DNA from 2 places in the Psychromonas sp. MME1 genome. Region 1 is predicted to be linked to the other one. Evidence: riboswitches for the same ligand, from Rfam matches in the RefSeq annotation. Region 1 holds a riboswitch; the other holds the start of a gene.

Region 1 (15,266 bases):
AGTTATACTGCAAAATTAAATTTACTGTTTAATTATTCGAGGTAGCTATGATTTACAGCATGACAGCATTTGCGCGTAAGCAATTTAAAGGTGATTGGGGTACCGCAGTGTGGGAAATTCGCTCAGTAAACCAACGTTACTTAGAAACTTATTTTCGCCTTCCTGAGCAGTTTCGTGGTTTGGAAACGAAATTAAAAGAGATATTTCGCAAACGATTAGATCGCGGAAAAATAGAGTGTAACCTTCGTTTTGAAAGCAATGATAGTAGTCAGAATGCACTGGTTATGAATTACAATCTTGCTGCTCAATTGATTCAAAATGCGCAATGGGTATTAGATACCGCGGGTACGGGGACATTAAATCCTGTAGATATTTTAAAATGGTCGGGTGTCATGCAAGCGCCAGAGCAAGATTTCGATAGCATTGCAATTGAATTAATGGCGGGTTTCCAAGCGACCATGAATGAATTTATCGCTTCACGTGCCGCGGAAGGAAGCAATCTCGCACTATTAATTGAACAACGTTTAGATGCTATTGAACAACAAGCGGCTAAAGTTCGTTCATTTATGCCAGAGGTGCAAGCGTGGCAAAAAGCACGCATACTAAAAAAATTCGAAGATGCTAATGTCGATTTAGACAGTAATCGCGTTGAGCAAGAGTTGGTCTTATTAGCACAGAAATCCGATGTCGCAGAAGAGTTAGATCGTCTCGATTCGCATGTTAGTGAAGCGCGCAATGTACTTAAAAAAGGCGGGGCAGTAGGGCGTCGTTTAGATTTTATGATGCAAGAATTTAACCGCGAAGCGAATACACTAGGGTCTAAAGTGATCAATACCGATATCACCGCCGCCGCCGTTGAGTGTAAAGTGTTAATCGAACAGATGCGCGAGCAGGTGCAGAATATCGAATAGTGTTTTACCCGTCCAAGAATGTCTTAGAAGCCCTGTTGGTTGCTTGTAAATACAGGGATTTTTTATTTCCCCAGTACAAATCGGTTTGCAGATGTCCGTTACCAACTACCTGTTTAGTGGTGGGTAGAATGGTGGGCAGCCATTATTGCCCCTCCATTATTTCAGCAACTATGGAGTAAACATGGGAAAACTCACAGCAGACAGGTTATTGTATACAGCAAAGCCGACCCCAAAAAATATTCAGACGGTGAAGGCCTATACTTTTGCGTTCGGGAACTAACTAATGGGTGACCCTGATTGCGGTCACTAAGCAAGCAGGTGGAGTTTAAAGGAAAAACTTTTCTATTATTATTCTGAATAGCCATCGTTATGAGTCAACAATAAGGTGGCACTAGGTAGCCATCCCCGAACAGGGGATGGTCGCGGCGATTTAGGTTCTTAATTTTTTCAGTTGTTGATCCTGCTGAACAACGAGTTCGGCTAGGCTCATGCTGCTCTGTTGGGCTTCATCGGCGAGACGAGCGAGTTCAGAAGCTGAATCGGAAATGCCAGTAATGTTACGATTGACCTCTTCGGTGACGGCGCTTTGTTCTTCGGCAGCGGTGGCGATATGTGTTACTTGACTAGAAACCGCCTCAATTTGACTAACAATAGTGTTAAGTGAATGCAATGCGGATTGGGTTTGTTCCACAGCTAACAGTGCGCCATCGGCGCCTTGGTCGATAATTTTTGAGGCGCTTTTAACCTCCCCTTGTAATGAATCAATCAGTTTACTGATCTCGCTGGTAGAGCTTTGGGTTTTAGAGGCGAGTGTGCGCACTTCGTCGGCGACTACTGCAAAGCCTCTGCCTTGTTCACCTGCTCTGGCTGCTTCAATTGCTGCGTTTAATGCAAGTAGATTGGTTTGGTCTGCAATGGCGCTAATCACCTCCAAAATTTTACTGATATTAGTACTACTTTCGGCCACTTTAGCAACCGCTTGTTTAGCCAATTGCGACTCTTGCGACATATTGTTTACATAGGTCATCGCTTTACTGAGGCTTTCTTCACCGGTTTTAACATTGACACTCATCGCTTCGGTTTCCGAAGCGGTTTGTTCAGATGCTTTGGCTACTTCTAAGGCGGTGGCGCTCATTTCATTAACGGCGGTGACCACACTTTCAATTTCGTGGTACTGACGATCCACGCTGGCACGGGTTTGTTGCGCAATATTGGCAACTTTCTGGCTTTCTTTTTGTGAGCTGGAAGCTAACTCTTTGAGCTCGCTGATCAGTATTCGAAGCTTGCTAATAAAGCCATTAATGCCAGCTCCTAGCGCGATTAATTCGGCATGTGATTGTACTGATACCGATTGAGTCAAATCACCTTCGGCACTGGCGAGGTTTTCAATTCGACTCTGGATCATGTGCAGTGGTGCGATAATTGAGCGGATCACAAAAATAATCGCAGCCACTGCAATTACAGAGACTATGCTCCCAACTATCAGTAACAGGCTACCTAAGGAGCTTTCCATATCACTCATCGCTTCGTCCATGGCGATGGCAGCCTGCAATGCATCGCTTTTAGCCACTTCGATAAGTAGCGACCAATGTGCATCTGCGATGGGAATGGTCACAGGGAAAACGACGACTATGTTATCGGTAGTTTCCATATAGGCGTCATTCTGGTTTAGGTTTTGATATTGTTTGGCAAGAGTGGGATCTATCGACTCTGATAATGGACGTGCTTTTTTTGTGTAATGGCTGGCCGCAACGACTAATCCTTTTTCGCTTAAAAGGGTTACTTTGGCATGGCCTTGGTAGAGACTGCTGGATAGTTCATTAATTAGCTTTTGAAAAATAGGTAAATTGATATCAACCCCTACCAAGCCGATGAATTTATTTTTCACCACCACAGGTACCGTTAATGAAGTCATCAATTCCTCATTGCCAGGGCTGATTTCATAGAGGTATGGCTCCATTAAGCAAGGCTTTTTGCTCTCTTTGGCGCATAAATACCATTCTGCTTCGCGTATCCCAAATTCGTTAAGTGTAGCGATATATTTGGACGTAGCATCGGTGATTTGATGGTGCTCTACGCTACCGTCATTATTACGTGTGTAATAAATTTCTAAGGAACCTGCATCTGGTACACTGTGGCTATGGCTTCCACTGTAGTCGCTGTCTAGGCCATCGTAACCATTGGCTTCAAACTGGGCATACATGGATGAGAGTTGACTATTTTTTTGTAGTATAGCGGTCACTGCTGTTTCAATGTTTTCTCGGCTTAATGGTTGCTGCTGTGCTGTCGTTTCGATAATCCCGCTAAAGGAAAATGGAATGCGGTAAGCTTCGTTAATGAAACCTGCTATTTTCTCGCCATATTCGCCTGCTTTGGCATTGAGTCGCTGTTGAGTCTCTTGTTGCATGGTGCCTTGAACTTGTTCTGCTAATTTTGCATTTTTATTACTCAAAGACCACCATAAGCTAAAGGATAGTACGCTGACAATGATCAGAAAGAGTGCAGAGGTGATCCAAAGTAGTTTGGTCGCGATGGATAGTTTGCGCATGGTTTTCTCCATAAATCATAGAACGGTTGCCTGAAATTAAATAGATGCCTTCTTACAACAGTAGCACCGCTTGCCGAGTATAACCAACGGGCATGGCCCTTGTTCTAAAAGTTGCATCTCGATCATTGTCGTGGCTATGAGCCTGTCGCTAAGTATGGTTCGCATTTCTAGATTAATTTATTTTTAAATTGTGATATTGGTTTGTTCTGGTCATTTATCAATCGTTTAAGTGTCACTGTTTTTATTGTGTGATTAGCGTATAAAAGCACATCAAAATAAAAAGATAATAGTGCTACTGCAAAGGGAAAACTATGAAATTCAAAAAACTCTCAATAATGTTCGGGTTGCTTTATTTACTCGTGACAACAGCTAGCCAAGCTTTTAATGATACGACTTATCTGCAAGATCCAGAACACCAATTTTGGTTTGATATTGATGATCTTCCGACAATAAAACTGCATTTTAGTGAAGATCAATGGCATGTGTTGCTCAGTTCCACCAGTAGTGTTCGTGAGGTAGTGAGTGGCGATATGACCTTTATTAAAGGCGGTGTCGAGTATCCCTTAAATAATATCGGCATCAAGATTAGTGGTAACACCAGTTTTGAATTACCAGAGCAGGAAAATGGCAATTATGCGCAAGCTAACTTTACTCTCGACTTTGATGAGTTTGTTGATAATCAAGTGTTGAGTGGCATTAGCAAGCTTAAATTGAAGCGCTTTAAAGATGATCAAAGCTATGTTCAGAGCCTTTATCTAATCATATTATGCATAATTTTAATGTTTGGACGGCGCACTCTTCGACCTACGCACGCCTAGATATTACCGTGGGTAACCGAGCCAGCGTTTATTTTGGTGTTTATCGAATGAATGAAAGCGTTAATCGTAAAGAATATTTAGATAAACGTTTTGGCCCAGACAATGACAGTGGTTTCTTGTGGCAAGGTAATCATAAAGCTTGGGGTAAAGCGCATTTTTCACGGATCAATGACAGTTGGGGGGGGGTAGGTGACTCTGATCAAGCTAGTTTTGAATATAAAAGTAAGGGCAGTAAATATACGCAAGCACATGCGCAATTGGTCGAATTAGCACAGAACTTTAGCAATTTAGAGGGGCAAGCATTTGAGGACTATGTTGCTCTGCATATTAATATTCCCCTCTTACTTAAAGGTTTAGCAAGCGAGGCTGTGCTTGGACATTGGGATGGTTTCTGGGGTAATGGAAATAACTTTTTTATTTATATTGATGAAAGTGAAGTTATGCATTTTGTTCCTTATGATACTGATAATACCCTAGGAACCTCATTGTTGGTCGGAGATGTGGGGGAGAGCGATCCATTGCAGTTTGCCTCTGCTAATGATGCGCCATTGTTGGTACGGAAAATTTTAGCGATTAAGCGCTATAGTGCAGAGTATCAAGGTTATCTTAAAGAGTTGGTCACAGAGTCGGGGCTGATGCGTCAGGAGGACTCCTTGCCATGGATAGAAAATGTACATCAGTTGATCCGTGATGAGTTGGAAAATGACACGGGAGATAATGAAGTCATCAATGATAGACCCGCTAGTTGGGGCAATGAAAGTCGCTATAGAATATTTACTCTAGATTCAGGTAAAAATTGGTATGAGACTCGCCGTAATGCGGTATTGAAAGCCTTGGGTAGTGTTGAAAATATCTATGCAACGGTTTATTACCGTGGCGTCAGCAATAATTGGGCTGCCAGTTTGATGGAGCAAGTAGAGCCTAATATTTGGCGTATTACCGTGACGAATGGGCCTCAGAGTGACGCCACTGGTGCAGGGCGCTTTAAGTTCGATATAAATGCAGATTGGAGTCAAAACTTAGGTGATGATAATGCCGATGGGATCGTCGATGCTACTGGTGCTGATATTCTATTTACTGAAGGCGAGGGAGAATATCGGATTACTTTTTATGCGCTTGATGGTCGCTATGAAATTGATAAATTGAACGTTACTGTGCCAGATCCTAGCCCTGATAATGGTTCCGAGTCGAGCGTGGAACCAACTTCACAATCCTCCTCGGGTGGAAGTAGCTCTGTAATGATTGTTGTGTTGTTGTATCTGTTGCTATTGACCAGACGACGCATGGCGCATTAACAACCCGAAGCTAAAACGTCATTAAAAATGTAGCTAAAATTAATTAGAAAACGAAAAACCCAGTTAGGTAATCTATCTGGGTTTTTTGGGTTATAGAAGGTATGTTATCAATCATTTACTTAGTAGATGATTTACGTCTGCGAGTCATTCCTAATCCAAATAGTCCCATACCAAGTAGCGCAATTGTTACAGGCTCAGGTACTTCTTGTGTGCTTACATCATTGGCAGTACCTTTCCAGATAACGCCAGTAGGGCCCCCTATATTATTTACATAGAAGTTTAGGCGGCCATTGCCAGCTACGAAAAGCTCACCGGTTAAAGCAATAACATCAGTAATTTTTTTCCATGGGGAAGCAATGCCATAATCGTCAGAGTTAAAGAGTACATTTCCTTGGCTCTTAATTATTAATGAATCATCATATGAAACAAATAGCGATGAAATATAATTATCCATGCCATTTTTATTCAAATCTAATTCCCATACTCGGTAATCCCCAATAACATTCCAAGCATCATCGGGTTGAATCCAACTTGCACCATCAAGATCAGTACCCGTCGGGTTGACATAGGTTCCAGCATTTTGATTGCTTAGTGTACATTTAGCACAACCGTCATCGAGACCTGACATAAAGGTGATTGGCGCTGCAAAAGATGCGGTTGAAACAAGCATTAAAGCGGAGATTAACATTGATTTAATTAACATCATTTTTATTTCCTTCTTAAGTTGTCTAGGATTGCATATAAAACGAGTTACCATGCTTAGTTTTGCATTTTTCTTGCCAGTTATTAATAGGTATGTAATTTCATATGGTTATATATATTTTGTTTTCCTATACTCTCTTTTTTCAACCTAACTTATTTTTTTTGTAAAAAAAGCTGACACCTCTTAGCTGCCTGCCCTTAATGTAATTTATGCTTCATTAGTGTGACTTAATTACCATTTTCTGAATTAGTTTTATCTAATGTAGCTTTATTAACTAAAGGTTGATCTAATACAGTTTTATCTCATGTTGTTTTGCCATAATTAACTCAATATGGCTGTATACCCTATTGGGGGTATTTTTGTTACTACAGGAAGCTAGGAGCATGAGCGTTATGATGCAAGGAAAAGCAACAGCAATAATCGCACTATTGCTATTAGGTTGGATTAATACGGTGTTGGCCACGGATTCTGATGCTTCTGCGGTAGATCTAAATCGCACAAGGATGACCGCAGACCACAGTAAATTTGAATCCCTTGATCAGGATTTTGATTATGCGCCTGATGTTACTGAAGCTTGTTTGGAATGCCACACCGAGGCTGCCAAGCAGGTGCATAAAACCTTCCATTGGAAATGGGCTGCTAAAGTCGATGAGCAAATGGTTGGTAAGGGCAAAAATGGTTTTAATAACTATTGTGTTTCTGCACGTGGTAATGAGAGTTGTACACAATGTCATACGGGCTATGGTTGGCGTAATGATGATTTTGATCAGGAAGCGGAAGAGAATGTTGATTGCCTAGTTTGTCATGATGGTACAGGAACATATAAAAAATCGGCGGCGATGTCGGGACATCCTTACTATGAAGCGACGCAGCTCGGTGAATTTCTTCAACCCGCGGTCGACCTTAAAGCCGTAGCAAAAAGTGTCGGAGCACCTAAACGGGAAAACTGCCTTGCATGTCATGCTAATGGTGGTGGCGGTAATGGTGTAAAACACGGCGACACCGACATGTCATTAGTTGATCCTGTCCACTCCCTTGATGTGCACATGAGCCCTGATAAGCTAAATTTCAGTTGTCAAACTTGCCATAAAACCAGTGGCCATGAAATTGCGGGGCGTTATAACGGTAAAAAAGCTTTTATCGACCATAAAAAAGATATGGGGCGTATCGAACGTGACGGCAAAAATGTCGCCTGTGAATCCTGCCATGGTGAAAAACCACATGAAGTCCGTGAGATTGATAATCATACCGCTAAGGTTGCTTGTACCTCTTGTCATATCCCTGAAATGGCGCGCGGTCCTTATCTCACTAAGTTGAGTTGGGATTGGTCTACGGCAACGAAGATGAAAGATGGTAAACCCTATACGGAAGAGAAGGTATTTGATGGGGTGGAAGCACATAGTTATATGAGTAAAAAGGGTACATTCACTTGGGGACGTAATGTGACGCCTGAATACCGTTGGTATAAAGGTGAATTAATCCAGAAAACCCTACAAACGGTGATTGATCCTAGCAGTGCACCAATTGATATTAATCCACCGACGGGGAATTACAACGATCCCGATGCACGTATTTGGCCCTTTAAAGTACACCGTGGTAAGCAACCCTATGACACCGAGTTTAATCGCATTTTGCCGATCAAATTATATGGTAAGAAGGGCACTGGGGCACTATGGACTGAGTATGACTGGGAGAAAGCATTAACCGCAGGTGCTCAATTAAACGAAGTTGAATTTAGTGGGCACTTTGATTTTATTGAAACCAATGGATTCTGGCCTATTAAACATATGGTTGCACCTGCAGAAGAGGCGGTTGATTGCCATTCCTGTCATTCTCGTGATAGTCGTTTAGCGGGATTAAATGATTTTTACTTAATTGGTCGAGATAGTAATTTCTGGGTGGAGTTATTTGCTTTGTTCGCTGTTATTGGCGGCCTACTGGGGGTAATTGGACATGGCGCTTTACGTTATCTAGCGGCTATTAGAAGAAAAAAAATGTCAGTGAAGCAAGAGCAAGGAGAAGGTTATGAGTAATCTGTCTGGCAGTAAAATTGTGGTGCTTTTTAAGCGTTTTGAGCGATTTTGGCACTGGGCGCAAGCATTGATGATTGTGTTGTTATTGCTCTCAGGATTGGAAATGCATGGATTGTTTGTTTTATTTGGTTTTGGAACGGCGGTTGAGACACATAACCTCATTGGTTTTGTCTGGACGGGGCTCGTTGTCTTGATCTACACCTGGATTTTGACCACGGGTGAGTGGCAGCAATATTTTCCCACCTTAAAAGGGGTGGAAGGGACATTGCGTTTTTATCTATATGGTGTGTTTAAGGGAGAAAAACATCCGCATCATATAACGCCAGAAGATAAATTTAATCCGTTACAGCGTCTAGGTTACATTGCGATTTTATTCGCTCTGCTGCCGTTACAGGTTATTAGTGGCTTTGCTTTCTACTTTTTTCCCGATTTACGGGCGGCAGGCGTCATAGAACATGTCGATTTAATTGCTATTTTACACACCTTTAATGCCTATGCCTTGCTTAGTTTTGTAGTCATTCATCTTTATATGATCACCTTTGGAGAGAAGTTATCAACGCATATTAAGGCCATGATCACCGGTAAAGAAAAAATCGAAGAATAATCATTTTTAATTAAGCTGAGGAGATAGATATGAAGAAATTAATAATGTTAACACTTGGGCTAATGTTAACTTTTAATGTGTTTGCAGATGCAGCGAAGGGGCAAAAATATTACTTGAAGTACTTGCGTCCCCATTTTGCTATCAATGGGCAGGAGTTTGCTAGTCAGCACTTAAAGGTTGAGTGGAAACGATTGTTTAAGAATGATGCCAAACGTTTTATTAAGGAATATACAAAGAAATTCCCTGATTCTGCCGAGTTTTTAAATGGTGATACATTTCAGAAAATAGCGCCAGATTTAGCTGATTTTGCCGAGAAGTATGCCGCAGACAGTGGGGAGCTTGCTAGTTGTAACTAAAACGGAATTAGTTAGTTCTACAAATGCATGATGGAAAACTAATAGGTAGTTTCCTTCTATTTTTAATAAGACAGGGATGACACATTATGAATAAAAAATTATCGCTAATCGCCGCCTCCTTATTCATTGCCTTTTCAACAACAGTTCAGGCTGATCAGGCGCAGGATATTGCAGACTTAAAAGAACAAGTGCGTGAATTACAAAAAAAAGTAGGTGGAAATAACCTTAAGCTAAGTGCTGATTATCGCGTTACGATGGACAGTATTGATTATAAGATGGCCGATGGCTCTAAACTACATAATCATGACCTTTTAGCTAATCGCTTAGAGATTGGTATGGGGTATCAGCCCTTTGATAACCTTGTTTTTAAAGGGTTACTCTCATATAACAAAGCATTTGGGCAAACAGGGCTTAATAGTGACCCCTACGATCCGGGAATGGGCGATTTTGATTGGGTTACTAACGAAAACTTAGATGATAATAGCCTTAAGGTGAAGGAGGTATATATGTTATATCTCGGTGATTCATTTTTAGGTAATGATCAAATACCTTGGACGGCGAGTATTGGTCGTCGCCCATCCACGAACGGCTTTCTTGCTAACATTCGAGAAGGTTATGACAGTGCAAAATCGCCACTTGGACATTCTATTAATGTCGAATTTGATGGCCTAAGTTTAAGTGCAAAACTTGAGAAAATAACGGGTGTTGCTGGTATGGATGCTAAAATCTGTGCTGGTCGAGGCTTGAGTGCGACGAGTACGCCACGATTTTCTGTCTCTGGACATGATTATACTGATACGGGAGCGACGGATAATATAGACATGATTGGCTTTATTATTACTCCCTATAATGATGGTCAATATGATATTAAAGCGCAATACTATTACGCCACCAATATGCTTGATATGGGCTACGATTATTCTAATCCTATGGCGCCTCAACCAACAGGCTTTGAGCAATTAGGTGATCTGCAAAATTTCACTTTATCTGTGCAAGTGAATGGTGTCGGTGAATTTATTAATGACTTTTTGGATGATACGGTTTTATTTGCATCGGTATCAGCCTCTCAGACATTACCCGATGGTGGTACATCCGCAGGTGGGAACTACGGAATGTTAGGGTCACAGGAGGATGAAAAAGGCTATTCCTATTGGCTTGGTGCAACAATACCTGGTTTTTTAGCTGATGATAGATTCGGTTTTGAATTCAATCACGGCTCTAAATATTGGCGTTCATTTACCTATGGCGAAGATACGTTAATTGGCTCTAAAATAGCAGCACGCGGTGATGCCTATGAAGCTTATTATAATTTGCCTATTATTGGTGAAACGCTCTATTTACAATTCCGTTATACCTATATTGATTATAAGTACTCCGGTAGTAATGGATTCTTTGGTAACAGTGGTGCTCCAATGACGATGCAAGAGGCGAATATGATGGGAATGGGAGGAATGGTGGCTGATACGGCACAAGATTTCCGCGCGATGATCCGTTACAACTATTAACCTATCTGCATCAGTTAAATCAAGTCGCATGATAATAAGTCAATATTACCTGCGGCTTTTCACTTTTTAATAGCGATTAAATTGCAATGCAAACTTCATCAGATGCGGACTTACCCGCTTGGTTATATGCACTAACTTGATAGCAATATGTCTGCCCAGTGAACGCCGTTTTGTCGTCATAGCGGTCGCTATCTTGAGGAAGGAAGATTGCTTGGTCATAGGCATCTTCTCCTGCTAGGCGGCGTTCGACGATATAGCCTGATTCATTATCTGAATTATCATACCACGAGATAACAAGTTGAAGTTTTTCACCAAGCGGTTGGTCAATTATTTGATCACTGGAGTCCGATTCGGATGATACACAGGAAAAGAGCAGTAAAGATAAGATCATTAATAATAAGTGCTTACATGATAGGGGTGAATTATGCATTTTGTCTCCTACAAAAAATGATAATTCAGTCATCCTATAACATTGTTAAGTATAAAAAAGTAGAGGTATGATGGGTCTATCATTGCCTCGGTAACCCCGCTGCCATGGAGCTTACTCTACAGGCCGGTGGTTTTGCGTCTTAAGGTTTCCCTCAATTTGCTATTTTCTAGCGAACAATATTAGTGAAAACTGAGTTGAAATTTGTGAATTTGTTTTAATTTCTATTTACGCGATGATTTTATGTCGTTTTTTTGTACAATACAAGTTCGCTTTTGATTGTTTCATGATGTTTTCTGTTCACATTGATTTTTTTTAAATATAACGTGTTGTTTTTTAGTTTAAATATGTACTGTATAAATTATATTTTAATGGTCACTCGAAAATGAAATGAGTGACGCGTTGGGTTAATTATTAGCTAGAGGGTAATAGAATGGTAATGTAGTTGCGCGAATTTCATTATCAGGTGACAATAATCACTGTTTAAATGGATTAACTACTTTTAAGGATAAATTTATGAATAATACATTTCGCTTTAGCGTTTTAGCGCTCTCTTCTCCACTATTATTCACCCCATTAGCCGTACAAGCTGACACCATAGCAGGCCTTTATGCCGGTGCGCAGATTTGGAATATGGAATCTTCAGGTTCATTTGGTGAAGATGGCACAATGCAATCGTTTAATCTGGATGATAAGACCAAAGGGAGTTTCTGGGTCGCTTTAGAGCATCCTATTCCAGTAATACCTAATATTAAAATTCGCTATAACCAACTCGATGTAAAGGGGTATAGTGATGTTAACAATTTGGAATTTGGTGATTATACCTTCACCGGACATGCCTCTGTGGATGCAAAATTGGATCATTTCGATTTTATTCTCTATTACGAAATCTTAGATAACGATATTGTCTCCCTTGATCTGGGGCTTAATGCTAAATATGGTGATTTTAAGGTAAAACTTGATGGTACAGTAGAAGATAATCAGGGCAATAGCCTGTCACAGAGCGCAGAAGAGTCCTACAATGGGGTTATTCCGTTAGGTTATGTGGCAGCTGAAATTGGCTTACCCTTTACTGGATTAGGCGTTTATGGTGAAGTAAACTGGATTGGCTACGATGATCATCATGTGCATGATATTCAAGGTGGTATTTTCTGGAATATGATTGAAACACTTGCGATAGATGCGACGGTGCAATTTGGCTACCGCGATATTAAATTTGATATTGAAGATCTTAGTGGCATCTATGCAGATGCTGAGTTTAAAGGTGCCTACGCAGGTTTACAGTTACATTTCTAATGCAATAGTCGTTAAGTGGTAAAGAGAGGCATCAACCATTTGATGCCTGTTTATTATCTAACCGACACTATTTATTTCTTGTTCGTTTAAATAGCGCCATTCTCCTGGTTTCAGTTCGGCATCTAACTGAATATCGCCAATTTGTTCTCTATGTAATGCAGTCACATGGTTGCCGATCGCTGCAAACATGCGTTTCACTTGATGATATTTCCCTTCACTAATGGTTAGTAGCACCTCTAGATCCGATTCAATTATTACTTTTGCTGGCAAGCAGGGGTGGGGTTCGCTCTTGAGCTGTATACCTTGTGTAAACAGTGTGCAGGAATGGTCATCGATCGGCTGCTCAATCGTAACGCGATAACGCTTGGCACACTTTTTACGAGGACTGGTAATGAGGTGTGACCACTGCCCATCATCGGTGATTAGTGTCAAACCGGTTGTATCGGCATCTAAACGCCCTGCGATACAGAGTTGTTCTGCATGGTCGACATCGATCAAGTTTAAGATACTTGGTAGATGTTCATCGACGGTAGAGCAGATAAAACCCTGCGGTTTATTGAGCATAATGTAACGGTTGCCCCGTAAGGTAATGGCCTTGTTATCAAGTGTAATGAGTTCGCCATCTTGTACTTTGTAGGCGCTATTACGTAATGTTTGTTGGCCATTATTCACTCGCCCTTGCAAAATCATTTTTTTAGCTTGGCTTCTGGTAAGTGTCGTAGACTGGCATATATATTTATCTAATCGCATCGAATCGTTTCTTATTTTTGAGTGAGCTGTTGAATGGCATTTTTTAATGCGCGTTGCGCTTCTTTTTTGCCTGTATATTGATTTTTATCGCAGACTTCATGCCAACTGTTATTTTGCAGTATTTTTTGTATAGCGAGTGACTGCTGCTTTTTATCTAAACGGTGTAAATTGCTGTTTAGCAGTAATTGTTGCAATTGATATTCAACGGTTTCAAAAGGGCGGTTACCAGCAATATAACTGATTAATTGAGTAGTGTCTTGTGGCTGATTATTTAATTCCGCTAATAGTGCCGATACTAACTCAGGGTCAAGACGTTGTAGGTGACGACTTAATTGTAGCGGCAGTTGTAATTGGAAGTTTTCCTGAATGGTTCGGTGTAATTTTTTTCCCTGATTTGAAAGCGGGTAATTAACAATCAGTGAATGTGCACCGCTGCTGCTATCTTGTGTTGTTCCTACTCGTAAGGTAGTGAAACCAAGTTGTTGCCAAAAGGATAAAAGATAAGCCGTTGCCGCAAAACTGGCTCCAAGATGGTCGAAGTGGTTATCCAAGGCCCAAGTTGTTAACGATTTTACAAATAACTTACCCACTCCTTGTCGTTGGCATGTGGGATGAATGGCAATCCGTTGTATTCTGGCAAAGTGTTGCTGCGCTGCTCCTTGATGGCCGGAATGGAAAGTCAAGGATTGGGCAATCAGGTTGCCTTGAACTCTGCGTGTTCCTTGCCATACCTGTTCTGCTAAAAGCGGTGAAAATCCGCCTTCTGAATTAACTAATGCGACACCGAGAATTTGCTGGTTTTGTTTAAAGAGGAAAATGTGCATGGCATTGTCATTAAGCATCATTGCGAGGTCTGAAGGTTTGGTTTGATAATGTGCATTAATTAAAAGCGAAAAAATAGTGGTTAATTGATTTTTATCGGCAATTAACTCTGCTGCTGTTACGCGATAAAACTGTACCGGTTGCGCTTCATCATATTGCTGCGGAGTCGTTGCATCATCGCTTAAACAGAGATTATTTAGAGTGAAATGTTCAAGGGGATCATTTTCAGACCAACGAATCGGCGTTTTCAGATGACATTTTCGCCACTGCGGTGCGATTTCCGTTAAACGTTTTTGAAAGCGTAATGCAAACCCGCGTCCTGAACCTTCGTAGCCATGTAATGTGCTAGCGAATACAATGCGAGCGTAGTGGCAAACAAAGCTTTCTAACATTGGGATAGGGATCGCGGCGGCTTCATCGATAATCAAAAGATCGCAATTTGGTCTGTTTTCTAGCAGTGCATCCGGGGCGATAAATTGGATAGATTGGTTACCGTTAATAATAGCATATTGATGCGCTTCCTTGCCCAGTAATAAACTTGCATGTTTAAAAAGGGTAAATGTGGCGCGTTTACTCGGTGCACAAACTAAAATCTTCTTTATCCCATTACGGAGTAGTGTTGCCGCAGCAATTCCAAGCGCAGCTGATTTTCCTCTTCCTCTATTTGCCGTTAAAACCAGTGGACGGCGTCGATGTCCCGTCACCGTTTTAACAATAGCCCTTACTGCGTATTCTTGTTCCCTTGTGTTAATCGAAAAAGAAGAAGTGGCAGGAGAGAAGGTATTATTAATTTGAGCAATAGGTGCATTTTCTGCAATTGTGATGAAATTATATTGCTGTAGTTGCTTATCAATAAAATGATAAAAGTAATCACTGTCATCGATAGTGAGTGGGCTAAGTAATATCAATAATCCCCCTCCACGTAAGGTGCCTTCCGCAGCTGCAAAAGCATTGGCATCAAATTCAGCAATAGCATTAATAAAGAGAAGGGGGGTTTCTTGGCCTAATATTGTTTGGTAAGGCGTTGTTGTGACCCCTGTCGGTGCATCACCAATCCAAAAATAGGGCTGCGGAAGATCTTCTATTAATACGCTACATTGTTGAAAACACCAGCTGGTTGTTCCACGTAAGCGTAATATTTGCCGATGGTTGCTGGCCTGCGCCTGTAGTTGAAGATGATCGATAAGTGAAATTAACG
Region 2 (15,266 bases), 290 kb from region 1:
GCTGCACTAAATAGCCTGAAACAAATCGCGAAGCTAATCCTAAATGACGGAATAGTTGTACTAATAGCCAAGCTGAATCACGGCATGAACCCGTTTTTTTAGTGAGCGTTTCATTGGCAGTCTGAACACCAGGCTCTAAACGAATACCGTAATCCACTAACTCATAGATCGCCTTATTCACTGCTACTAAAAAATCGACACTACGTATCGGCTCTTTAGGTGTCAAAGAGGCAACTAACTCTAATAATTTCGGACTGGCTTTACGTTTTTTTAAATAGGGAGCAAGTTCCGCCTTTGATGTTTTGTCATAAACAAATGGAAACTCTTCTGCATACTCTTCTAAGAAGAAATCAAAGGGATTAATGACCGTCATTTCAGCGACTAGATCAACAGTAAAGCTGAACTCTGTCGTCGGTTCATTAAATACCACTCTAGCCTGATAGTTACCAAAGGGATCTTGCTGCCAATTAATATAGTGATCTTCTGGGGTGATCTTTAAAGAATAACTCTTAATTTTAGTACGGCTATGAGGAGCAGGCCGTAAACGAAATATATGCGGCCCCATTTTCACAGAACGGTCATATTTATATTCGGTATGGTGTGAAATACCAACAGTAATTGTCATCGACTAATTCCCCTTTGATGATATGAATCTATATAAATAACATGAAAATGTCATTTGGTGTTGATATATTGCATTATTTATTCCATTTGCATGAAATAGAGGAATTTATTCAAAATCGTTTAAATAGCCTATTTAAAAGCCATTTATCTAAAATTAGGAAGCGATGAAAATACAAATAACGCCCTCAATCGTGCAAACAACGCACTAAAATAGCACTAAATGAAGTAACCATCACATCAGGTTAATTTTAAAAACACAAATATTCTATGAACTAGCAGTGGGATAAAATGGGTAAGTATCAGTCTATGATGCATACCCCATGTTACATTAAGATAGCAAAGAATCTTGAGGTAACATGGGTATATATTGTCTATTTTTTATCGCTATCCATACAGTTAGCTGTCATATCTAGTTGTGCATCTTTCACTTCCGTGGTCACTCCATATAAGCCCAATAAGGTATGGAATAAATTATCGTGTGAAAACGACTGCTGTTTGGCTGCATCACTTAAACAGCTTTTATTGATTCCCTTTACATCGGCATAGCTGTCAGGGAGCCAGATAAATAAAGGAACTTTAGTTTGCTCTTCTGGTGCAAATGCGTAAGGCGTGCCATGAAGGTAGAGACCATTTTCGCCCAGAGATTCACCATGATCTGATACGTATAACATGACTACGTTATAACGATCTTCATACTCTTCTAATACTTTGATGGTTTTTGCTAATACATAATCTGTATAAACCAAGGTGTTATCATAAACATTAACAATTTCTTGATCGCTACAATTCTCTATATCGCTACGGCGACAGGCTGGTTTAAAGGTTTCCATTTCTGTTGGATAACGCTTCCAATAGGTCGGACCATGACTACCGATGAGATGAAAAGCAATTAATGAATCTTTTGCTGGTTGTGTTGCTAATTGCTCTTTTAATTTGTCCACTAACACTTCATCGACACAGACACTGCCATCACGAACGGGTTTGCACTGCTCGTTGAAACTTCTTCTTTATTAATGCGTTGTGCAACGTTTTTATGGCCGCCATCATTTTCATACCAGATCACATCGATACCCGCATGCTGCATAATATCTAAGACATTGCTCTGCGCGTTCACTTTTTTATGGTCATAATTTTTATGTGTTAAAGATGAAAACATGCAAGGCAATGAGTGCGCCGTTGCCGTGCCGCATGAAGAGACATTTTGAAATGAAATAATGGCTAAGTTTTCCGTGTAGGGATTGGTATTGCGTTCATAACCATTGTAGGCAATGTTTTCTGAGCGCGCGGTTTCACCGACCACTAATACCATCAATGTGGGTTTATTATTATCGCTTTTTATAATTTTTGCATCTTCACCCATGACTTTAAACGCGAGCGGTTTAACAAAGTAAGTATTGTTAATATATCTTCCTGCGTAGTAAAGATGTGTAGGTAGAATCATTTTATTGAGATAGTGATTATTGCGTCCAACTGAGGCGTAGTCCTTATAGAAGAAGGCTGCAATAATACCAAGAATAGCAAAGCCAATCACGATCATCCCAGTACGATGTAGTAACCCTTTTAGCCATGAATCAGTCCATTTTATCTCTACCAACGCGATAAATAGTGCAGGTATAAAAGCAAGGAAAAATAGATATAAAAAAGATCGCAGATTAATGTATGAATTAGCTTCCGCAATATTGGTTTGAAAAATATTTTCGACCATCGAATAGTCAAACAATACATTGTATTTCATCATCGCATAGGTCGCGCTTGCCGATGATAGCAGTATAAATATGATGACGGGTTTAAAAATATACTTAAACGAGAATAAGGTGAAAATAACCAAAAATGCACCCGTTAGCGCGGCAAATGGGGTCAGTGAAAAAATTACGTGAGCGGGATCGGCAAGCTCATGCATCCTCGTAATAAAAGGGAAATTGATCACAATGGCAAAGTATAATGAGGTGAGTAGTACAAGGGATTCAATACTCATTTTCACGGATAAGTGGTTGAGTAGTTTTTGTGGTAATAGTTTCAAATGGATTTCTTCTGTTGAATTATTTTTACTCATTCTCCGCTAATAAACTTAAGAAACGCTTAAGGAAAGGTTTATTTGATTTTTCAGTTATCTAATAAAAAAGCCCTGTATATAGACAGGGCTTTTTTGGTAAGAGTGGGAAGTGGACATTACATAGTAACAAACTCTTCCGATCCCGTTGGGTGAATAGCTACAACACTATCAAAATCGGCTTTTGTTGCGCCCATTTTCATTGCGACAGCAAACCCCTGAATCATCTCATCGACACTAAAACCGATACCGTGCAGACCAACGACGGTCTCTTCTGCGCCCGCACAGACCAATTTCATTTTGCATGGCTGGCGGTGTTGTGTCACTGCACTATACATCGCGGTAAAAGCCGACTGATAAACCTTAACATTGGCTTCGCCATATTGTGCAATAGCTTGTTGTTCCGTTAACCCAATAGTGCCAATTGGTGGGTGACTAAATACCACCGTAGGAATAAGGCTATAGTCCATTTTGGCATCCACTTTATTATTAAATAGGCGCTCAGATAACTGGCGACCCGCTTTAACGGCTACGGGAGTCAGTTCTACCCCTCCTTCCATAATATCGCCAACACAATAGATGCCCGGTATATTTGTCTCTTGGTAGGCATCAACTTTAATATAGCCAGCGTCATTGGTTGCGACACCTGCAGCGCTAAGATTAATGGTATCTGTGGCGGGGCTACGCCCGATTGCCCAAATCAGGGTGTCAACATTGCAACTTTTTCCATTTTCAAGGTGTAGGGTTAAACTACCATCGCTTTCTTTAACGATTTCTTTGGGGATAGAGTGGGTGTGTAAGCTCAAGCCCTCTTTTTCCATCACTTCAACGAGCGTTTCAATGATCATCGGGTCGAAACTGCGGAGAGGTGATTCTTTACGCACGAAAAGGTGAGTTTGCGTACCCAAAGCATGTAAGACGCCTGCAATCTCAACGGCGATATAACCAGCACCGACTACGGCCACGCGTTTAGGTTGTATTTTCAGATCAAAAAAGCCATTCGAGTCGATGCCATATTCAGCCCCTGCAATATTGGGGATAATTGGGCGACCGCCCGTGGCAATGGTGATATGTTTGGCGCGGTATTGTTTATCACCAACTGCAATCGTATTTTTATCAATAAAGGTGGCAAAGCCTTTGATCACTTCCACCTTGTTATTACCTAATACGCGGTCATAGGATTCATGGATACGACCAATATAGGCTTGGCGACTCTCTATCAGTTTTGCCCAATTAAATGCTTTTAGGTTCACGTCGAAACCATAATCTGGTGCGTATAGGTTAATCGCTTCGGCAATTTGCGCACCATGCCACATCACCTTTTTAGGGACACAGCCGACATTGACACAGGTGCCGCCCAATGCGTTGGCCTCGATGATTGCGACTTTTTGCCCATATCTGGCTGCACGGTTTGCCGATGCAATCCCGCCGCTGCCACCGCCAATACAGATATAGTCAAAATCAAAATTATTTTCGCTCATTGTTTTCTCCAACGCTTTGCGCTTTATGTTTATTTACAAACTACTTGATATGCCCAGCTTAACCAAGGTAATAGGGCTTTTAAGTCGCTTGCTTGTACGGTACTGCCGCACCAGATACGTAATCCACTTGGCGCATCTTTGTAGGCACCAATGTCATAGGCAACTTGATTATCGGCAAGTAATGTTATGAATTGTTTAATTTGTTGATCATCTAAGTCGAGAGATAGACATACACTGGTGTTAGAGCGAATCTGTGCATTCTCAGCTAAAAAGTGAATCCAATCATTTTCTGAGACAAAGGTCTCTAAGATGGCGAGATTTTGTTGCGACTTTTCGATGCTCGCTTGTACACCACCGATATCCGAGATCCAATCTAATGCATCTTGATAGTCTGCCACACAGAGCATAGAAGGGGTATTAATTGTTTCACCCTTAAAAATTCCCTCTAGCAATTTTCCAGCTGCAGTTAATCGGAAAATTTTAGGTAGCGGCCAGCTCGGAGTATAACTTTCTAAACGAGCCACTGCGCGTGGACTTAAAATGATCATGCCATGACCACCTTCACCACCTAATACTTTCTGCCAGCTGAATGTGGTGACATCTAATTTTTCCCAAGGCATTGGCATCGCAAATACCGCCGAAGTCGCATCACAAATAGTTAATCCTTGACGATCGTCGCGAATGAAATCGCCATTTTCAACCTTGACGCCAGAGGTTGTGCCATTCCAAGTGAAGACAACATCGTGATCGGAATTCACTTGCGATAGATCGGGTAGTTGCCCGTAATCTGCTTTTATCTCATTGACGTTTTGTAACTTAAGTTGCTTAGTAATATCGGCAAACCAACCTTGTCCGAATGACTCCCAATAACAGACATCAACAGGGCGCTCACCGAGCATCGACCACATGATCATCTCCATCGCGCCCGTATCAGAAGCGGGGACAATACCAACGCGGTAATCTTTAGGTAGCGCTAATAGCTTAGCGGTATCGTCGATCACTTTTTGTAACGCATTTTTGCCAAGAGCGGAACGGTGCGAACGGCCTAACGTCGCAATATCTAACTGCTTAATATCATAACCGGGGCGTTTAGCGCATGGGCCAGATGAAAAATTAGGGTTAACTGGTTTGATAGCTGGTTGCAGGTTACTCATTGTTTATTATCCTTTAAAAAACAATCGATTATTTTTTATCATGGCATTTATTGTGCTGATAAAAGCATTATACGTAAAGTGGTTTAAAATTAACGAATTAAATTGCCTATACTAAGGTGGGAGAAAGGTTACGGCAAGCACTATATTGAGGTCAATATTGCCTTCATTGCATCATTTATTGCGCTGTTCATATGGGTGATCGCGATAGCTGTTTTTATTTTTGAGGGGGATAACAAAGATCTTATCATTAACGATTTATTCGTCGTGATAAATGAGCGAATATAGAAACACATTATGTTTTTTTAAAGTAGCCCACAACGGAGTTCAATGATGAAAACAGACCATGGGACATTACACTTTGAATTAGTAAATAATATATTAATGATTGAGGGGTGTGGCCCTTGGAATAAAGAAGCGATGATCCTTTCTCTTAGCAATGCGAATGTAGTACAGCGGTTGCGAACCCATGAAAAATGGGGGGTGATCGTTACCTTAAACGGAGATCCGATCCATACGCCAGAGGCCGCTGAGTTACTGGTTGAATACGTTAAATATGACAAACAAAACGGGCGTATCGCAACGGCTTTAATTTTAACTGATTGTACTGCTCCTGCGCTAGGTCAGCGTCATCTGAGTGATTTGTATAATCAGGCGGGGGAAGCCTATCAATTCTTCAATAATATTAACGATGCTAAAATGTGGATGACATCAATACTCGCGCAAGCTGAACAGTATGTTTATTAAGTGGTTATTTGGTATAAGGTTGATATTTTGGACTGTTTAATGGTCGCTTGGAATGCAAATGAGCAGGCATTAAAAAATTGGTTAGTAAAAAAAACAGGTGATTGCGAGTTGGCTCAAGACCTTCTGCAAGATGTGTTTATTAAAGCCCTACAAAATAAAGCGCGTTTTTGTACATTAGCGCACGCTAAAAGTTGGCTTTTTACTATCACTAAAAATACGCTCATTGATGCACATCGCAAAGCGAAGTTAGAAATGAATATCAATGCAGAAGTCAGTGTGCAACCAGAGCAGCAGCCGATTGTGAATTTACAACACTGTTTGATCCGCGTTTTGTGTGAATTAGATGAAAGTGACAAAGAGGCCATCGAGCTCTGTGATATACAGGGGCTTTCACAATCAGAATATGCACAGCATAAAGGGTTGTCGTTGAGCGCAAGCAAATCACGAATACAGCGGGCGCGAAAGAAATTGCGTGAGCAGATGATCATATCCTGTAAGGTGGAATTTGATCAACAGGGGGTTATCGCCTTTATACCCAGAAAATAATTTAAAAAATTTGCATCTTTTTACCTCCCTGTTCGTGTCTATAATTAGAGATACATTCAGCGGAGAGCATTCATGCTAGCTTGGTTCACTTACCTTGCCGATTGGCTAACTTATTCATTATTTAATCTGGTGCCCGATAGTCGATTGACAGGAGCCGTTCACTTCTTTATTGAAGACACTAGTAAAATTTTAGTGCTATTGGTTGTGCTGATTTACCTTATTGCCGTAGTGAGAGCCACGCTTAACCCTGAAAAAGTCCGTTACTATTTACAGGGTAAAAATAGGTTCTTAGGCTATATTCTCGGTTCAATTTTTGGATCGGTTACCCCTTTTTGTTCCTGTAGTTCGATTCCCTTATTTATGGGCTTTGTCTCCGCACGTATTCCGCTTGGTGTCACCATCGCCTTTTTACTAACCTCCCCTTTGATCAACGAAGTGGTGGTGGTGATGTTGGGATCTCTGCTTGGTCTTAAATTTACCCTTATTTATATCAGCATCGGTTTATTACTTGGCATTTCAGCTGGTTTTCTCATTGATTTAATCAAAGGGGAACGCATGTTAGTAGCGTTTCTTGCTCAGCAATATAAACGTCAGGATGATATGCCTGATATTGCATATGAACAGAATAAAATGACCTTATTCGAACGCCATCAATTTGCCAAACAAGAGATGTTAACCATCTTTAGTAGAGTTTGGAAATGGGTCCTACTTGGGGTTGCTATTGGTGCGGTGATTCATGGTGCTATACCTGCAACATGGTTTAGTGAGCATCTAGGGGCGAGGCAGTGGTGGTCTGTTCCAGTTGCCACTTTGCTCGCTATTCCGATGTATGTTAATGCCACTGCTATAGTCCCCATTATTGAAAGCTTATTATTAAAAGGCGTGCCATTGGGAACAACGCTCGCTTTTTGTATGAGCGCTGTTGCCGTTAGTTTGCCTGAATTCATGATGCTCAAACAGGTGATGACCACGCGATTATTAATAATGATTGCGGCCTATTTACTGGTCGCTTTGAGTTTGATTGGTTGGTTATTTAATGCAGTTAACTTTTAGAATAAACAGGGAGATAAAATGAAAACGATTAATGTATATGGATCTGGTTGTAAAAATTGCGTCACAACAGCAGAGTTGATTCAACAAACCGCGAAGCAGTTAGATATTGATATCGCGTTATCCAAAGTGACGGACTTACAAGCGATTATGGCGGCTGGGGTGATGAGTACACCAGCGGTTTCCGTGGATGGTAAACTGGTGCACTCGGGCTCGGTTCCCGACCAGCAGAAGGTGCAAGATTTTCTTCGTTAAACCTTGGTAAAAAATAGAAATGCAGCTTGCTTTGCTTGTTTTCTAGGCAGTTAACCGAGTTTGCATAAAAAGCACTTTACTTTGAAATTAGCTTAGGTATTATTTGCGTCGTCTGCAGGGGTGTAGTTCCAATGGCAGAACGTCGGATTCCAAATCCGAATGTTGGGAGTTCGAATCTCTCCACCCCTGCCACATTTAGATAAAGCCTCGACAATTGTCGGGGCTTTGTTGTTTCTAGGGTTATCAATAAGTTACAACGCATTTATTAGTCAGTTATTGTCTCAAACACTCCTAAGTAATAAAATTATTCCTGTCCATATCCTGTCCTCTCTGTGTGAGCGAATAAATTTGTAGCTTGTTAGCAATTTTATGGGCGCCGCAACACTTATATACCCCTCTTGAAGTATCATGGGTATACATCAATACTTTTTATTATATTGCCTGCTATTTTTTAATTAATAGCCTTTTCATCGCTCTGTAGGGAGATAATACTAATCCGCATAAGTATCTGATCTATCTTGTTGGTTAAAATAATAGGTAACAGCGTTGCATTCAATTGTAATAGCCTGCTAGTACTCAATCATGCGCCTTGTTTTTCGGTATTTATCCTCAACAAACTATGACCATAATATTATGAGGTTGGTATTATCAGCTCTTGTTTTGGCTCTCATCTGTTTTTAGACATCATTGTGATTAATTCATCTGCAGATAACCAATATACCCTATTTTCTTTTGGAATTTTGTGGTGAAAATTAGAATTTTGTACTGAAAATACTTTTCGCTGAGTTAAATTACCGCGCAGAAACGCTTCTTTCAATAAGTCAGAGCTAAATAACAATTGATCGTAAGAGCCGTCTGCAATCGCTATTTTCATTCCGTTGAGGATATTCGATGCGAGGGTCTGGTTATCTTTACTCACATAAAAATAAAAGGCAGAAGGGTAGGAAAGTATAATTGAGTTTTCAACCACGAGTGGTAGCTCAGGATGTGCACTCAGAGCGACCCATGGCTCATGAATAGCTAAGGGAAAGTAATCAAACCGCTTTTTAGCAAGCATAGAGAGTAAATTTTCTGATATGGGAGTGGTTATGACGGGAATATTCGCGCCTTTTAATACCTTTGTATCCCCCCAAAAAGTACCCTGTCCTGCTTGATATTGACGCAAGTGATCTAGCGTTGTGATTGCATCAAATAGTGTTTGCTCATTTTCTCGGATAATAAAAATGCGCAGCCCCTGCAAACCACGGAAGATAGGAATGCGAATAGCCTGTAAATTATCTTCTTCAACAGCGGAGGCACTTGCCCATGTCACATCAATCAAACCTTGCATAACATGTTTACTTTTACGTGCATCGGAAAGGTTTTCTATATAGGGTTTTACGCAAATATTCTCAGCTTCGATCACTTTCGATAAAGATAAAACAAGTAGGTCTCTGATTAAAATATCTTTACTAATATTGGCAAAGGTGGGGGTGATAATAGGTTTACAGGCATAAGAACAAAGGCTTACGCTCAAAGCCAGTACAGCAAAAATGAGTTCTAAATAATATCGTATGCATCTTTTCATTTACTCTCCGTAATTATTAGTTGTGATTCAGCGGAGGTCAATGCTTGTAATAAATTAAAAAACATATGCTATTGTTGTCTGAACAGCTATTTTTATTTGTCTTGTAAAAGGATAGGGGAAGCCTTATTAATGCGCAAGGTTATCAGTCCGTTTATGTAAGTACGACAACAAATTTAAGCATTAACTCTAACTCTTAGTGTAGATAATTTAGATGAGGAAAGATAAATTATTGTAGATAAGAGTGTCACAATATAAATAAATTTATCCATTAATTTTCTTATTTATTCGTTGAAAGTTTGTTTACTGATTGCAATACCACCACTATACAGCACATTTTTTTGTTGGTTTTGCTGTGATATTTCTCTGTTCATCTAAGTGCGTAGACTAAAAATCATAAAAAAGTAAATTTAATTGTGGGTTAGTGTGTGAGGTAGATCTTGTTATTTGGTATTTGTTTTTATCTTGTTGTTGCTCTATTTCAGCTTGATGGAGAGGTTGGGGAGGTAGCGGTGATGAAAATATAAGACGCTGATTTTTATACTTGATCTGAATAAAAAGTCACAAGCCTAGGTGTGTAATGTTAGTTGATGCTTACGTTTGATCCCTCTAAAAGTAGGTCCTATTTTGCTTTTTTTGAGTGATTAATTACTAAATTAACGCTTTTAATCTGTTCGTTTTTCTGTTTTAATTTGTATGAAATTTAACCAATCCTATTTTTTAATATTCAGTTGTTTAAATATTGTAGCTAGAAAAAGGCAAGTTAAGGGAAACCTTAATACGCAAAACCACCGGCCTGTTGACTATCAGTCTATGGCAGCGGAGTTACCGAGGCGATAATAGTTCTTATCATTCCTCCTAATTTACAAATTATGAATAAACGCTGATTGATCACTTTTGTGGAGGCAAAAATGAATCAACTAGTTAATTTAATTTATACCCGCCTAATTGTAATATTGTTATTCATTATGAGTCCCGTTGCATTATCTGCTAGTTTGCAGATAGCATGGAATGATAATTCAACAAATGAAGAAGGATTTTTTGTTGAAAAGCGCATTGTTAATGATGACTTTTTCCAAAATATCGCAGTGTTAGCTGCCAATACTACGCAATATAATGATTTAGATGTTATTAGTGAAGAGACATATTGTTATCGGATAACGGCATTTAACCAAGCAGGAAAAAACAATTCCGAAGAAGTGTGCGCACAGGTGCCTGTTGTTCCCGATCCAGGTGAAACGCTCCCTGGCGATAAGCCTGATTTTACTGGCAGTGTTGTTATATCGCATGAAACTATTTCTAAACCTGTTGCTATTGAAATAGGTAGAAAAACGCTTTATTCATTTAAAAGTAATGTCACCCATAATCAAGAGTACACTCAAGAGACACTTGAAGGCAGCAACTTTGTAATAAATTCAGGTAAAATTAGTTCTGCAGATAAAGACTATTTTAGCTTCCAAAATGAGGGGGTTGAACTTGAGAATGGTTATACCAGTATGAAGTTTGACAGTAGTAATAGCCTTTCATTTGTTTTACATGGTACAGGTAATGAACAAACTGCACGCTTGTATATGCAGGCTGGAGCTTGGGATGATCAACAATCTAGTGTCGTTGTAACTGCGGGTGATAAAACTCAAGTTGTTACGTTACCTAAGGGGTATAGCTGGCATTTCTTTGCAGTGGACATTGTTTTTGATGGTACAGTTCCTGTGCATATAACAACAGATTCGGATCGTTCAGGTTACAGTGCTGTTATGTTTGCTGGTATTGTTTTTGATAATGCAAATATGGCGCCTGTGGTAAATTATGCGGCACTTGTTGCAACAGAAACAAAATTTGGGTCTGTTATCGACACAACGGATGCAAGCTTTTATAGCGCCAATGGGATAAATGGTAATGAAGATATTTCTAACGCCGTACTGCAGAATTTATCATTCTACGGTAAAAGCAAATATCGCGATGGCAAGTACACATTTGTTAATGGCGGCAATGAGATTAATTCGGGCTATCAAAGTATGTCATGGAAAGAGAGTAATGGCGTTGAAATTAAATTGGCAAGTGGTTCGCAACAGGTAAATATTGCTTCGGTCTATTTTAATGCGGGTGTTTGGAGTAATGATGCTGCCTTTATTGAAATTATCATTAATGGTGAAAGTGAATTAGTTGAAGTGCCTTCTGGTTATACTTGGCATTACATGAAAGTGGATATTGAGTTCGAAGGTATTGTTGATATCAACATTCATCCAGTTGGTACATTCGGCAGTTATAGTGGATTCGGTTTTGCTGGTGTAACAATTCAATAAGTTAGATTAAAGGCTTTAGCTATAATCGGGAACAAGCCAGTGCTTGTTGCCGATTTTTTATTCTACGACTATCTTTTTTAACGTCCCATTTTATCTTGTTCACGAATATATCGACCACAGCTCCCCCCTTTAGAAACCCTTTCATATATACCTAGTTTTTATTTTGGTTCTAGATAAATGACGGCATTGCTAATAATAAATTAGTCGCATATATTAGTTATCTTCTCACTCTAATAAAAGGATATCGCTTTGACCCACATAGCCACTTCTCGTCCCTTTGGTACTCTGCTTGGTTATGCACCCGGTGGCGTTGCTGCATATTCTAGTGATTACGATAGCGCCAGTGATAGCGAATACCCAAAACGTAGCGCCTTTCGCAATTATGTTGATGGTATTTACATGGGCTATAAATGGCAATGCGTGGAATTTGCACGACGCTGGATGTATCTCAATCATGGCTATCTTTTTGATGATGTGCCGATGGCCTATGATATTTTTAATTTACGTTCTGTGCGCGATATTGCTTCCAATACACGTTTACCCTTACAAGCTTTTGCTAACGGTAGTAAACGTCATCCGCAACCGGGAAGTTTATTGATTTGGGAGCAAGGCGGGGAGTTTGAGCAGACTGGCCACGTTGCCATTGTGACGGAAGTGTTTGCCGATAAAATTCGTATTGCAGAACAAAATCTTGACCATACAATTTGGCCTGATGGGCGCGATTTTAGTCGCGAGCTAATCGCGACGATCACGGAGGAGGGTGAATATTGGGTTGCTTGTTCTTTTAATGATGCCTTGATTTTAGGTTGGATGATACAAACTGATGATGATCGCTATGCAGAAGCGAGTGTGGAAACTAACAAGCAGCTATTTTCATTATCTAGCCATTATGCAAAACCCCTGTTAGAGCCTCAAAAGTCGTGGTTAAATGTGGCGAATGAAGATGAAGCAGCTTATGTTCACGCCCTGCATGGCCATAAATTAAGTGCAGCCGTTGCAGACCAGTATCGTTACTACGTTTTATCGAAAACAGCGCAGGATACCTTGCGTCGAGCGACCAATGAGTTGCATGGCTTATTTATGCATGCAACGGATTATGTGCTTGATAATGAAGCGTTATTAGATAAATTTAATTTACCAAGGGCACTCTTGCCGAAGATCCGCCAATCCTGGGATAACCGTCTTAACCAATTGATCACGAGTCGTTTTGATTTCGCGATGACAACGCAGGGATTAAAGGTGTATGAATATAACTGTGATTCGGCATCCTGTTATATGGAGGGGGCTAAAATTCAGGGTAAATGGGCGCGTCATTATGGCGTCCATGAGGGGGAAGATGCGGGTAAAGATCTTTTTAACCAACTTGTGCAAGCATGGCGAAAAAGTCAGGCGAAAGGGCTAGTACATATTCTTCATGATCATGATCCCGAAGAGAAATACCATGCCCTATTTATTCAGCAAACATTAGAAGCGGCAGGCATTGAGAGTCGAATGATTGCTGGTATTAACGCATTAACGTGGGGTGAATCAGGTAACATTGTTGATGCGCAAGGTGAAGTACTACAGTGGGTGTGGAAAACGTGGTCGTGGGAAACCGCACTGGATCAAATTCGTTTAGAATGTGAGTCCGATGCTGTCGTGCCTGAAAATTATCAGCCAGCATCGAAAAAGGGGCAGGCACCGAGACTTGCCGATGTTTTATTGCATAAAAATATCATGATTTTTGAACCACTTTGGACACTCATTCCCAGTAATAAAGCGATTCTTCCTGTGCTCTGGTCATTGTTCCCAAATCATCCTTTGCTGCTCAATGCCGATTTTCAGCTAAATGAGGCGTTGCAAGAGAGTGGTTATGTCAGTAAACCTATTGTTGGGCGATGTGGTGCGAATATTCAATTGATCGATCAGGATCAAGATATTATCGAAGCAACGGGGGGGCAATTCGCCGCGCAGGATCATATCTACCAAGCGCTATTTCCATTACCCTTGGTGGATGGTTACTATGTACAGGTTTGTACCTTCACCGCTGCGGGTAAGTATGCAGGTAGTTGCTTGCGAGTTGATTCTTCGATGATCATTAGCAAAGAGAGTGATTGTTTAGCGTTACGTTTTGTTAATGATGAAGATATTTTGCAGCAGAATCAGCCGGTGATTAAGAAATAAATATATGAATGTTAAGGGCATTATGGCAAGTACTATGATTTTTTGTTCTTGCCATTAATTTGTATAAATTCGTTCATCGATATAGGTTTGGCAAAAAGAAAACCTTGTTGAAAATTAACGCCATGTTTTTCTAAATATTGAGATTGTTCGATAGTTTCAACTCCCTCTGCGATAGTGAACAAATTGAGTTTATGACTGAGTTCAATCATGGTCTCGATGAGGTGCTCTGAGAATGAATTTGCACCGATATTAGTGATAAAACCTCGGTCTATTTTTAGTATGTCTACTCTAAAACGCTGCAGGTAATCAAAGGAAGCATGCCCTGTTCCAAAATCATCAATGGCTATTTTTACTTCCATTTCAGCTAACTTTTGCAGTAAGTAATCACTAAGTTCTGTTTGCTCGATGAGCTCGCGTTCCGTGATCTCTAAACAGATCTTCACTTTTTTTATTGATAGCTTATCGATGAAGTAACGGCAATCTTCCAATAATGAGAGATTTTTAAAGTGCGACTTACTGATATTGACACTAATGTAAAAATTATCGGGTAATAGTAACTGTTGTGGCTCTAAGGTATCAGCTAACTGACGAATGATAGATGAGGTTATGGGGACTATTAATCCAGTTTCTTCCATCGCGGGAATGAATGCTATAGGGCTAACAAGTTGTGTTGGAGTAGTTTGCCAACGCATTAATGCTTCTGCGCCACAGAGTTTGCCTTGCGAGTCTACAATAGATTGCAGGTAAGGGATAAATTCTTGGTTGAGGTGCGCTTTTTTTAATGTTCTTTGGACGGAATAAGGTTGCTTAAGAGCGCGGACAATCACTACGGATAGCAGCAGAAGCAGAAGGATAACAATTACTAATAATACGCCATTATTTTCCCACAATTGTTGCCATAAAATTTCATCATGAAAACCGGCTATGATTGTAATGGGGAATTGTTGTGATTTTATTTTGCTGACAAATGTAAGTTTAGGCAGGGGCCCATCTGCTGTTTGATCTGTTTCGGTCATCCATGTTTCACCCACTTGTAAAGCGATAAATCCCTTCTCTTCTTGAACACTAAGAGCAAGACGTAAATAGCGCCCATCTATCAAACTGAGGATACCTGTCTGTTCAATATCACGTCGGTGTACTAAAAGGGGAATGTTGTTATTCAGTTTCTTGCTTGTAAGTAGCAGCATTTCGCCATTGCTATAATATTCTTTACCTGCAACAGGAAAACCAATGGCACGATATACAGAAGAGCAGTAAATGGTGTTATTTTTAAATAGGTGTATGGAGTGTAAGTAAATGCCTGTAATGAGCTGATTTTCGAGTTGTTCTTTG

Evidence for each region. A riboswitch is a leader RNA that binds a small molecule or an ion and turns the genes downstream of it on or off. The one in region 1 is predicted to bind cyclic di-GMP.
Region 2: another riboswitch for cyclic di-GMP. It lies ahead of AB2N10_RS11140 (fibronectin type III domain-containing protein); the one in region 1 lies ahead of AB2N10_RS12505 (fibronectin type III domain-containing protein).

The regions. Positions count from the first base shown of each region.
Region 1 is NZ_CP160906.1:2,717,523-2,732,788, reverse strand. It holds gene AB2N10_RS12550 (YicC/YloC family endoribonuclease) at 48-911, shown strand; gene AB2N10_RS12545 (methyl-accepting chemotaxis protein) at 1,342-3,459, opposite strand; gene AB2N10_RS12540 (hypothetical protein) at 3,771-4,277, shown strand; gene AB2N10_RS12535 (CotH kinase family protein) at 4,226-5,572, shown strand; gene AB2N10_RS12530 (PEP-CTERM sorting domain-containing protein) at 5,688-6,278, opposite strand; gene AB2N10_RS12525 (tetrathionate reductase family octaheme c-type cytochrome) at 6,659-8,308, shown strand; gene AB2N10_RS12520 (cytochrome b/b6 domain-containing protein) at 8,301-8,912, shown strand; gene AB2N10_RS12515 (hypothetical protein) at 8,942-9,268, shown strand; gene AB2N10_RS12510 (DUF3373 family protein) at 9,355-10,773, shown strand; gene AB2N10_RS12505 (fibronectin type III domain-containing protein) at 10,850-11,203, opposite strand; cyclic di-GMP riboswitch class I at 11,290-11,374, opposite strand; gene AB2N10_RS12500 (TIGR04219 family outer membrane beta-barrel protein) at 11,717-12,496, shown strand; gene AB2N10_RS12495 (pseudouridine synthase) at 12,554-13,246, opposite strand; gene AB2N10_RS12490 (GNAT family N-acetyltransferase) at 13,258-15,266, opposite strand, start outside.
Region 2 is NZ_CP160906.1:2,427,997-2,443,262, reverse strand. It holds gene AB2N10_RS11195 (DUF2126 domain-containing protein) at 1-625, opposite strand, end outside; gene AB2N10_RS11190 (phosphoethanolamine transferase) at 996-1,565, opposite strand; gene AB2N10_RS11185 (phosphoethanolamine transferase) at 1,565-2,677, opposite strand; gene gorA (glutathione-disulfide reductase) at 2,794-4,155, opposite strand; gene AB2N10_RS11175 (phosphoserine transaminase) at 4,185-5,300, opposite strand; gene AB2N10_RS11170 (hypothetical protein) at 5,637-6,053, shown strand; gene AB2N10_RS11165 (sigma-70 family RNA polymerase sigma factor) at 6,081-6,599, shown strand; gene AB2N10_RS11160 (permease) at 6,672-7,652, shown strand; gene AB2N10_RS11155 (thioredoxin family protein) at 7,671-7,904, shown strand; tRNA gene AB2N10_RS11150 (tRNA-Trp) at 8,021-8,096, shown strand; gene AB2N10_RS11145 (diguanylate cyclase) at 8,572-9,471, opposite strand; cyclic di-GMP riboswitch class I at 10,216-10,301, shown strand; gene AB2N10_RS11140 (fibronectin type III domain-containing protein) at 10,380-11,771, shown strand; gene gss (bifunctional glutathionylspermidine amidase/synthase) at 12,021-13,934, shown strand; gene AB2N10_RS11130 (EAL domain-containing protein) at 13,967-15,266, opposite strand, start outside.